DNA from 3 places in the Streptomyces sp. NPDC052101 genome. Region 1 is predicted to be linked to each of the others. Evidence: riboswitches for the same ligand, from Rfam matches in the RefSeq annotation. Region 1 holds a riboswitch; each other region holds the start of a gene.
What was found. A riboswitch is a leader RNA that binds a small molecule or an ion and turns the genes downstream of it on or off. The one in region 1 is predicted to bind magnesium.
Positions count from the first base shown of each region.

Region 2: it holds a riboswitch for magnesium, as region 1 does, so the genes downstream of both, AB0L75_RS14135 (NRAMP family divalent metal transporter) here and AB0L75_RS10965 (CBS domain-containing protein) in region 1, are expected to answer to the same signal.
Region 3: it holds a riboswitch for magnesium, as region 1 does, so the genes downstream of both, AB0L75_RS14110 (CBS domain-containing protein) here and AB0L75_RS10965 (CBS domain-containing protein) in region 1, are expected to answer to the same signal.

Region 1 covers NZ_JBFAWH010000004.1:180,962-184,232, forward strand. The annotation lists gene AB0L75_RS10960 (divalent metal cation transporter) at 1-261, opposite strand, end outside; gene AB0L75_RS10965 (CBS domain-containing protein) at 258-1,625, opposite strand; M-box (ykoK) riboswitch at 1,930-2,104, opposite strand; gene AB0L75_RS10970 (aldo/keto reductase) at 2,579-3,067, opposite strand.
Region 2 covers NZ_JBFAWH010000006.1:173,186-176,456, reverse strand. The annotation lists gene AB0L75_RS14135 (NRAMP family divalent metal transporter) at 1-1,533, opposite strand, end outside; M-box (ykoK) riboswitch at 1,841-2,014, opposite strand; gene AB0L75_RS14130 (SAM-dependent methyltransferase) at 2,218-2,718, shown strand; gene AB0L75_RS14125 (glyoxalase) at 2,712-3,098, opposite strand; gene AB0L75_RS14120 (hypothetical protein) at 3,128-3,271, opposite strand, start outside.
Region 3 covers NZ_JBFAWH010000006.1:169,634-172,904, forward strand. The annotation lists gene AB0L75_RS14105 (divalent metal cation transporter) at 1-151, opposite strand, end outside; gene AB0L75_RS14110 (CBS domain-containing protein) at 148-1,515, opposite strand; M-box (ykoK) riboswitch at 1,821-1,995, opposite strand; gene AB0L75_RS14115 (hypothetical protein) at 3,055-3,271, shown strand, end outside.

The DNA of each region.
Region 1 (3,271 bases):
ACCGGTGTGGGCGCCGAGGCGGACGGCCATCTCCTGCACCATCACCAGGGCGATGGTGACCAGGACCATGAAGAACAGGGTGCCGTAGGTGAACTGGGAGCCGGCCGAGGCGTAGGTGGCGATGCCGGCGGCGTCGTTGCCCGCGTTCGCGGCGACCAGGCCGGGGCCCGCGATCGCCGCGACCATGGTGATGCGCCGCCAACCGGTACGGCGAGCCGGCGCCGCCTGGGCCGGAGCGACGGTGTCCAGGTCGTGGGTCACTGCAGGAACCTCCGGAAGTGCAGGCGCCCGCGCTCGGGCAGCATCGCGTCGAGCAGGTCGTCGGCCAGGATCCGGCCGAGGGGCCGGTCGGTGTCGTCGACCACCAGAAGGGAAGAGGCGCGGGCGGCGACCAACTGGTCGGCGGCCTCGGCCAGCGGGGTGTCCGCATGGATGGTGACGGGCGGGCCGAACTGGGCCAGCCACGCCACCAGGTCGGCCACCAGGGACGTGTCCTCGGCCACCGCCAGGTCGAACAAACCGACATCGCACAGCAGTTGGTCCTGCTCGTCGACGACGGCGACGGCGTCGATCTCGGTGCGGTGCTCGGCCTGTTCGGCCAGCCGGCCCCGTACCTCGGCGACGGTCTCGTCCCGGCGAGCGGTGAGCAGCAGGGTGGTCATGGCACCGCCCGCCGTGCCCTCCCGGTGCCTCAGCAGACGGCGCAGCTCCGCCGCCTCTCCCTTCGGCATCCGTGTCAGCAGAGCCTCACGCTCCTCACGGGTGAGGTCCCGCAGGGCATCGGTGGCCTCGTCCGGCTCCATCTCGTCGACCAGCCGGGCGGCGTGGTCGGGTGCGGCCTCACGCAGAAGATTCTCCAACTCGGCCGGTTCCATCTCCTCCAGCGCGTCGGCAGCCTGCTCCGGCTCCAGCCAGCCCAGCAGCTGCTGCCGCTCACTGCGACCGAGGTCTTCGAGAATGTCCGCCAGATCGGACGGACGCAGCCGCTGCAGTACGGTCCGGGAGGCGCGCAGCCGCACCTCCGCCGGTCCGTCGGTGGCCTGCTCGCCGAACGGTGCGACCGCCTGCCAGTCCAGCACGCGCTCCGGGGTCGGCCGGGCCTGCCAGCGGCGCGGGCCGAGCCGGCGCAGCAACGTGGGCAGGGAGACGTCGACGCCGACCAGGACCACCTTGTCGACGAGCGGTGCCAGGTACAGGTCGGCGGCCCGGGTGACCTGCACGCCGTCCACGTCGACGAGCTGGTGGTCGAGGACGTCCCTGGCGAGCAGCACCTCCCCCGGGCGCCGGGAGAAGTCCCGCATGTCGATCCGCGCGGTGCGCAGCCGTACCTGCCCGGCGTGCACCTTGCCGATGGCGTCCGACGCGAGGAAGGTACGTCGCCGCCCGATCCGCAGGATCAGTCCGGTGACCGGCGGGTACGACTCCTCGCCGTACAGCCGGGCGACCACGTCGACGACACGGCCGACCTCCTCGCCGGACTGATTGGTGACCGACCCACCGACCAGTCCGGCCAGCGAGACCAGGGACGTACGGACGGCTTTGGAGGTGGTGGCGCGGCGCTCCAGGGTGACCCTGCGGTCGCGCAGACGGGCCGAGGTGGACATGAGCAGAGTGTTGACGGACAAGATGAACACCCCCTTGCCCCGGCTTGACGGGGCACCGGGCGGCCACGACAGCGCACGCGCCCTGCACCGGACCCGGCGCCAGGGCACACGGGGGCCCGACTCTCCGGGCAGGCCCACGACGGGGGGCCTGGCGGGGTCAGGTCAGTGGAAGAGAACGAGCTGCCTCAGGCCACGGAGGGACAGCGAGGACAACGCGGAGAGGGGCCGACTATGGCCCGGACTACTGTCCATACTCGCCTCCTCCCGGTCCCGGCCGTGCTCACGACGTCACGGCCATGCGGCAAGGGCAGCCGGGAAGAGACCCGACGCACCCCAACTCGTCAGAGCTTTGGCACTCCACGGCGTGTCCCCGCACCTGCGGGGAAGCCACTTGGGGTCACCCCTTGGGCCGGGGAGACCTGTCCTGATCCGGAGCGTCTCTCGACGGGTGGGATCAGTGGCCTGTGTCCGTGAAGACGCCTCACCGAACGAGGTGTCTCATCAAAACCGCGTCAACGATACGCCCCCGCCGCCCGGCCCTCCCAATCCATGACCGGCGCTTGACCTCGCGACTACGGGACCGTGACCGTCGCCGCTTCCGCCGCGGTGGCGGCAAGGGCCTGATTGTGCCCCCACTCCACCCAATCCCAACCCCGACGACCTCAAGCCGTTCCTCCGCGGATGGAGCCCGTACGGAGCCCGCTCGTAGAACGTGCGTAGCGTGCGTAACGTGCGTCGAATATGCGTCGAGATATCGCCCGTAACGCCCACAGCGAACATAATGCACCCTGGGCGAAACTGCAGTTCAGCGACCCTTCTCAGCAGGCTCAAGGCTCGCGACGCACTCAGCGTGCTGCGTCATCGGGAACACGTGGAGACAGCGCCGAGCGGAGCAGGGCAGGCGTCAATGGCCGGTGTGGTACCGCGAGCGTCGAGGACGCCGCCCAGGCGTTCGGCATGTCGAGATCCAAGGGCTACGACCTTGTGCGTCGCGGGAAGTCCCCATGCCGCGTGCTGCTGATCGGCCGCGCCGCCCGCGTCGTCACCACCTCGCTCCTCCGCGTACTCCGCCGGCAGGATCCCCGCTCCAGGCCGCGGGTCCACAGCGAGTACTCGCTCTGCAGCACAGCGACCGGGGCGACGGCACAGGCGCGGCGCAGTGTTCCGGCGCTGACCTCCGGCAGACCGAGGTAGCGCACCTTGCCTGCGGCCACCAGCTCGGCCACACCGTCCATGGTCTCCGCCACCGGCACATCCGGGTTGCGGCGGTGCAGGTGGAACAGGTCGATGTGATCTACGCCCAGGCGTCGCAACGACGCCTCGCAGGCGCACCGGGCATACCCAGGGGTCGAGTCGACGCGCCGCGCACGCGGGTTGGCCTCGCTGTGTACGACGCCGAACTTCGTGGCGAGGAACACCTCGTCCCACCGGCCCTCGACCCACCCACCCCACCAACTGCTCATCGGCGGTGCAGCCTCCGCCGCCCAATCTGCCCCATACGCCTCGTCCCCTCGAGGGGCGAAGCCGCTGGTGGCGGTTGAGCCGGACCGCTGGGAGCCGGGTTCGAGGTGGCGTAGGCAGCCGCGGACGGTTCGGGGTTGTGGCGCCCGCTGGAGGACGTGTGGGCGGTTCGGTCCGCGGACTGCGTTGCCCAGTCGGGCTCCTCA
Region 2 (3,271 bases), on a different contig from region 1:
GGGCGGCCGGGTCAGGGTCTGAAGCGGCGGCATCCGCCACTCGTCCTTGCCGGTCCGGTCGATCGGGTCCTCCTTGGTGCCCGTGCGACGGCGGGTGAAGGCGTAGCCGGCGGCCAGCACCCCGACGACGCCGCAGGCGGCCATGATGTCGAGGATCGCTTCGGAGGAGATGTCGGGGAACAGCACCGAGGCGGTCAGGATGATCGACAGGCTGACGAGGACCCCGACGACGGCCGAGGTGAAGGCGTTGGTCTTCGGGCCGTTCACCCACGGGCCGAGGACGGCCTTGTCGTTGCACAGCAGCAGGAGGAAGACGGAGGCGGACGGCAGCAGCACCCCGGCCAGCGTCTGGACGCCCTCGGTCAGCAGGCCGAGCGGCGAGCCCGGGATCAGCACGATGGCGGCGGCCGCCGCGACCAGGCCGGCGTAGACGGCGTAGAAGCCCTTCGCGCCGCCCACCCCGCGGTGCAGGGAGTGCTTCATCCCGAGCACGTCACCGATCGCGTAGGCGGTGGACAGCGAGACCGCGAACGCGCCGATGATCGATGCGTCCAGCAGCGCGATGGCGAACAGCACCCCCGCCAGCTTCCCGGCCTTGTTCTCCAGGCCGGTCGCGATGCCCGCGGTGTCGGTGAACTGCCCGAAGCCGTGCGTGCCCGCGAAGGCCGCGGCGGTGAAGCCCATCATGGCCGCGGCCCCGATGACCACCACGACGATGCCGATGACCAGGTCGGCCTTCTCGTACTTCATGAAGCGCGGGGTGATCCGCTTGTCGATGACGTACGACTGCTGGAAGAACAGCTGCCAGGGCGCGACGGTGGTGCCGACGATGCCGATGATCAGCAGCATGACGGTGGACAGCTGGCCGGTGCCGCCGGGCATGTTCGGTACGACGAAGTCACGCGCCATCTGCGAGGCGTGCGGGTGGATCATGAAGTAGATCGGCACCAGCAGCAGCGAGGCCGCGCACAGCGTCATCGCCACCCGCTCGAACCGCTGGAACGACCCCGTGAACGCTGACGCGATGATGATTCCGGCCGCGAGGACCACGGCGGCCACCTTCGGCAGGCCCAGATACCCGGATGCCAGCGTGATGCCGATGAACTCGGTCACCAGCGTCAGCGCGTTCAGCAGGAACAGGTCGATCACGCTGAACGCGCCCCAGAACTTCCCGAACCGCTCCAGGATCAGACGGGCGTGCCCGACGCCGGTGACCGCGCCGAGGCGCAGCACCATTTCCTGGTTGACGTACAGCACGGGCACGAGGAGCAGCAGGGTCCACAGCAGGTGGGTGCCGTAGTTCTGGCCGGCCTGGCCGTAGGTGGCGAAGGCGCCGGCGTCGTTGTCGCCGACCATCACGATCAGGCCGGGGCCGACTATGGCGAGGAGCGTCTTGAGCTTGGCGGACAGGCCGGTGCGGGGTGCGGTGTCGTCGAGCTTGATGGTGCCGAGGGCGCCGCGGATGTCGCCGACGTGCGCGTCGTCGAGGACCGCGGCGCGCGGGGTCTCGGTGGTCTCGGTCACGGTGGTCATGTCATACCTCCCGAATCCCCCCAGAGGGGGAGGTAGAGGGGCACGCGAAAGCCATCCCCCCTGCGTGAGCGCGCAGGACGGCGGCCCGTCACGGCACAGGGCCGTACGGGGCTCGGGACGCGGAGTGGATCCGCGCAGGGGAGGTGGTTACCGCGTGCCGGAAGAATGCGAGGACAAGCGGGTCAGGGGCCGACTGTGGCCCGGACTACTGCTACTGCAGTCCATGTCTCTCGCCTCCTTCCGGCCGGGGACGCGACTTGTGCGCGTCAGCAACGACTCGGCAAGGAGTAACCCGGTCCGTACGACCGGCTCACCCCAACTCGTCAGAGCTTTGGCACTCCACGGCGTAATCCCCTTGCGAGGGAAGCCACTTGGCCTCACCCCTTGGGCCGGGGAGAGGTGTCCTGACCCTGGGCGTCTCTCGAAGTCGTGGGGTCAGTGGCCTGTGTCCGTGAAGACGCCTCACCGAACGAGGTGCCCTTTTCAAACCTCCATGAGTCTAGCCCCCTACTTGCGCATGAACGCAAGTTCTTGGCGGAGTCTTGACCGGCGGCCGACCGTACATGTAGAGGCGGGCGCAGTCCTCGCCAACCGCACCGCGGCGCGAACGAGTGATCGATACGGTGAGCCACGTGCGGGTCGACCTGCACCCGCTCCCGACGCTTTCACGAAAGGTGCGACAGCATGTCTGAGGCGCGACACGTGCCCGAGAGCAGCACTCTCGCTGAGGTGGTCTCCGTTCCCGTGGGCCGGGTGATCGGCGGCCGGCCGGAGATCCGGGACGACGACTGGGGCGGGGAGACGGCCGTCATCCGCCTGGACGCCACCCGCTTCACCTCCGACGCGGTGGCCGGCCTGGACGCCTTCTCCCACCTGGAGGTCGTCTACCACTTCGACCGAGTCCCGGTGGAGAAGATCGAGTCCGGGGCCCGTCACCCCCGCGGCAACACCGACTGGCCGCAGGTCGGCATCTTCGCTCAACGCGGCAAGAACCGCCCCAACCGGCTCGGCGTCTCCCGCTGCCGCCTGATCGAGGTCGACGGACTCGATCTGCACGTCCAAGGGCTGGATGCGGTGGACAGCACTCCCGTCCTCGACATCAAGCCCTACATGACCGAGTTCGGCCCCCAGGACCCGGTCACACAGCCCGCCTGGGCCACCGCTCTTATGTGCGGGTACTACTGACCGGCTGTTCCCCCTCTGCCGGGTTGGAGGAATTCCAGGCGGTTGCCGACGGGGTCCTGGCTGTAGAAGCGGCGGTGGCCGGGCAGCGTGTCGTCCCAGACCACCAGGGCATCGAAGGCTTCGAGGCGGGCGGCGAGCGAGTCGATGGCCTGGACGCGCAGGCCGGGGTGGGCCTTCGCGGACGCCCGGTACGGGGTCTCGATGCCCAGGTGGAGCCGGACACGGCCGTCGTCGTCGCTGAACCAGCAGCCCCCGCGGGCGGCATGAAGGGCCGGCCCGGGGACTTCTACGAGACCGAGCGCGTCGACGTAGTAGGCGCGCAACAACTCCTCGCTGCCCAGCGGGGCGGCCAGCGCGATGTGGTCGACTGCGGTGATCATGCCGGACCTCCGGTCAATGGTCGGTGACGTCAGTGACGGGTGTGCCAGATCGCTTCGAGGCGCCGTACGCCGTCCGGACTGGCGGTCATCTGCCAGTGGGCGTACGGCCGTTGCCGGACGGCGCCGACTGTCACCCGGCGGACCGGGGCGTCGAGCGCGTGGAGCACGGGCTG
Region 3 (3,271 bases), on a different contig from region 1:
CGATGCCTGCCGCATCGTTTCCGGCGTTCGCGGCGACCAGGCCGGGGCCCGCGATCGCCGCGACCATGGTGATGCGCCGCCAGCCGGTGCGTCGTACCGGCGCCGCGGCGGGGGCGGTGGGCTCGGTGGTCGTGTCCGGGTCGCGGGTCACTGCAGGAACCTCCTAAAGTGCAGGCGCCCGCGCTCGGGCAGCATCGCGTCGAGCAGGTCGTCGGCCAGGATCCGGCCGATCGCGCGGTCGGTGTCGTCGACCACCAGAAGGGAAGAGGCGCGGGCCGCCACCAGCTGGTTGGCGGCTTCGGCCAGGCCGATGTCGGGGCGCACGACCACGGGCGGACCGAACTGACCGAGCCAGGCCACCACGTCGGCCACCGAGGCCGTGTCATCGGCCACCGCCAGGTCGAACAGGGAGATGTCGCACAGCACATGGCCCTTGGCGTCGACGACGACCACGGCATCGATCTCGGTACGGTGTTCAGCCTGTTCGGCCAGCCGACCGCGCACCTCGGCGACCGTCTCGTCCTGGCGGGCAGTGACCAGCAGCGTGGTCATGGCGCCACCCGCCGTTCCCTCCCGGTGGGTCAGCAGTCGGCGCAGTTCCGCCGCCTCGCTCTTGGGCATACGGCGCAGCAGGGCCTCGCGCTCCTCGGGGGCGAGGTCGCGCAGCGCGTCGGTGGCCTCGTCCGGTTCCATCTCGTCCACCAGCCGGGCGGCGTGCTCGGGGGCCGCCTCGCGCAGCAGGTTCTCCAGCTCGGCCGGTTCCATCTCCTCCAGCGCGTCGGCGGCCTGCTCCGGCTCCAGCCAGTCCAGCAGCTGCTGGCGCTCATTGCGGCCGAGGTCTTCGAGGATGTCGGCGAGATCGGCCGGGCGCAGCCGGTGCAGCGCCGCCCGGGAAGCGCGTAGCCGCACCTCGGCCGGGCCCTCGGTGGCCTGCTCGGCGAAGGGGGCGATGGCCTGCCAGTCGAGCACCCGCTCGGGGGTGGGGCGGGCTTGCCAGCGGCGCGGGCCGAGCCGGCGGAGCAGGGTGGGCAGGGACACGTCCACTCCCACGAGCACCACCTTGTCGACCAGTGGCGCCAGGTAGAGGTCGGCGGCACGGGTGACCTGGACGCCGTCGACGTCGACCAGCTGGTGGTCGAGGACGTCCTTGGACAGGAGCACCTCGCCGGGGCGCCGTACGAAGTCCCGCAGGTCCACGCGGGCGGTGCGCAGTCTCACCTGCCCGGCATTCACCTTGCTGATGGCGTCCGCGGCCAGGAACGTGCGCCGTCGGCCGATGCGCATGATCAGTCCGGTGACCGGCGGATAGGAGTCCGCTCCGTAGAGCCGTGCGACGACGTCCACGACACGGCCGACCTCGTCGCCGGCCTGGTTGGTGACCGGGCCGCCGATCAGCCCCGCCAGCGAGACCAGTGAGGTGCGGACGGCCTTGGAGGCGGTGGCGCGGCGTTCCAGGTGGACCCGGCGGTCGCGCAGACGGGCCGAGGTGGACATGAGCAGAGTGTTGACGGACAAGATGAACACCCCCTTGCCCCGGCATGACGGGGCGGCAAGCGGGCGCGGCAGCACCTCCGCCGCCACCGATGCCACCGATGCCACAGCACACGTGCGCACGCCGCGCCCTGGCGGGCCTACGACGGGGACGGGCGGGTCGGATCAGTGAGAGAGGAGAGGCTGCCCCGGACCGCGGAAGGACGGCGAGAACAACGGGGATCGGGGCCGACTATGGCCCGGACTACTGTCCACTTTCGCCTCCTCCCGGTCCCGGCCGCGTGCGACGCTGCGGCCATACGGCAAGGGGCAACCGGGCGACTCGGCCCGGCGCACCCCAACTCGTCAGAGCTTTGGCACTCCACGGCGTGTCCCCGCGCTCGCGGGGAAGCCACTTGGGGTCACCCCTTGGGCCGGGGAGACCTGTCCTGATCCGGAGCGTCTCTCGACGGGTGGGATCAGTGGCCTGTGTCCGTGAAGACGCCTCACCGAACGAGGTGTCTTGTCAAACCGTGTTAAGGATACGCCCCCGCCGGTCCGCCCTTCCCCTCCATGGCCTGCGCTTTCCCTCGCGGCTAAGGGACTGTGACCGTCTCAGGCTCCGGCTCGGTGGCAGCGAGCGCTTCGCCGACCACACCGTCTCGGTGGCAGGGTGCGTGGCCTGCCTGGTCACGGGCGAGCACGCGGACGAGTTCGTCACGGACAGCGCGCTGGCGCCCTGGCGCCGGCTCACGGCGCCCCACCGGAAGCGGGGCCCCGCACGCTAGTTGCGTGGACACGCAAGGATAGGCGTGGGGCGCGGAGGCCGCGAAGCATGCGGTGGCGGCGCCAGGACCGTGACCGACCCATCACACCTGCCCCTGCTGTGGGTGTTGATCCGCCATGGGCTCCCGACGGGTGAGCCGGCTCGGCCGCCGGGCGCCCACGTCGCCGCGGTGTCGCAGCACCTGGGCAGGCTCCGAGCCGCCGGGCTGGTGACCACAAGGCAGGAGGGCACGTGGATCTACTACCGTGTGGATCTACTACCGGGCGACAGGCGGGCGCGGACTGCTCGCCTGAGGGGGCGAGCCGGAAACCGGCGGTCGCGGCCGGATGGCGAGGGGCGACATTGCCCTTGTTGCATGGATGTGCAAGTATGAGTGGGCCAGCATGGCGGCGGACCGTGCCGAAGCGACACGCTGCGACGAAGCCCAGGCAGCCAACCAGCGAACCGCACGGGTCTCACCTCGCGCCAGGATCGGAAGGGGGCGGACATGGACAGCAGTTGCAGCCCCGGTCATAGTCCGGCCCCACATCCGGGCACTCTCCCGCGCATCTGACCGGAGTCGTATCACCGCCCTGAAACGCCGGCGCGACAGTCGAGGCCGAAGGCGGGCCGACGGAGATCGTCTTCCGCAACCCTCGATCGCGGGCTCTGGGCGCCAACAGTCCGAAAGGCCACGCCGGTTACGGGCGCACACCCTCGGCTCGGCGGCATGGCCCCCTCTACCCCGAGGTCCCAACTTCCCTGGAGATGTGGGCTACTTGGCTAGCTTCCCGCCCCTCACAAAGGAGGGCACCACTATGCGCCTCCCCGGCAACCTCACCCCCGCGCCCTGCCCGCCCGGCCGTATCTGCCCGCGGGTCCGGCTGACCCTGGACGACGGCGTCGAACGCACCTATCTGCTCGACCTCCCGGCCTGCGTCGAGGGCCGATGCGGGACCTACGAACCGCGCGTCCACCTGGCCCACATCCTCGCCCGGCAGGGCCACCGACCTGCCTGGCTGGCCGAGTTCACCG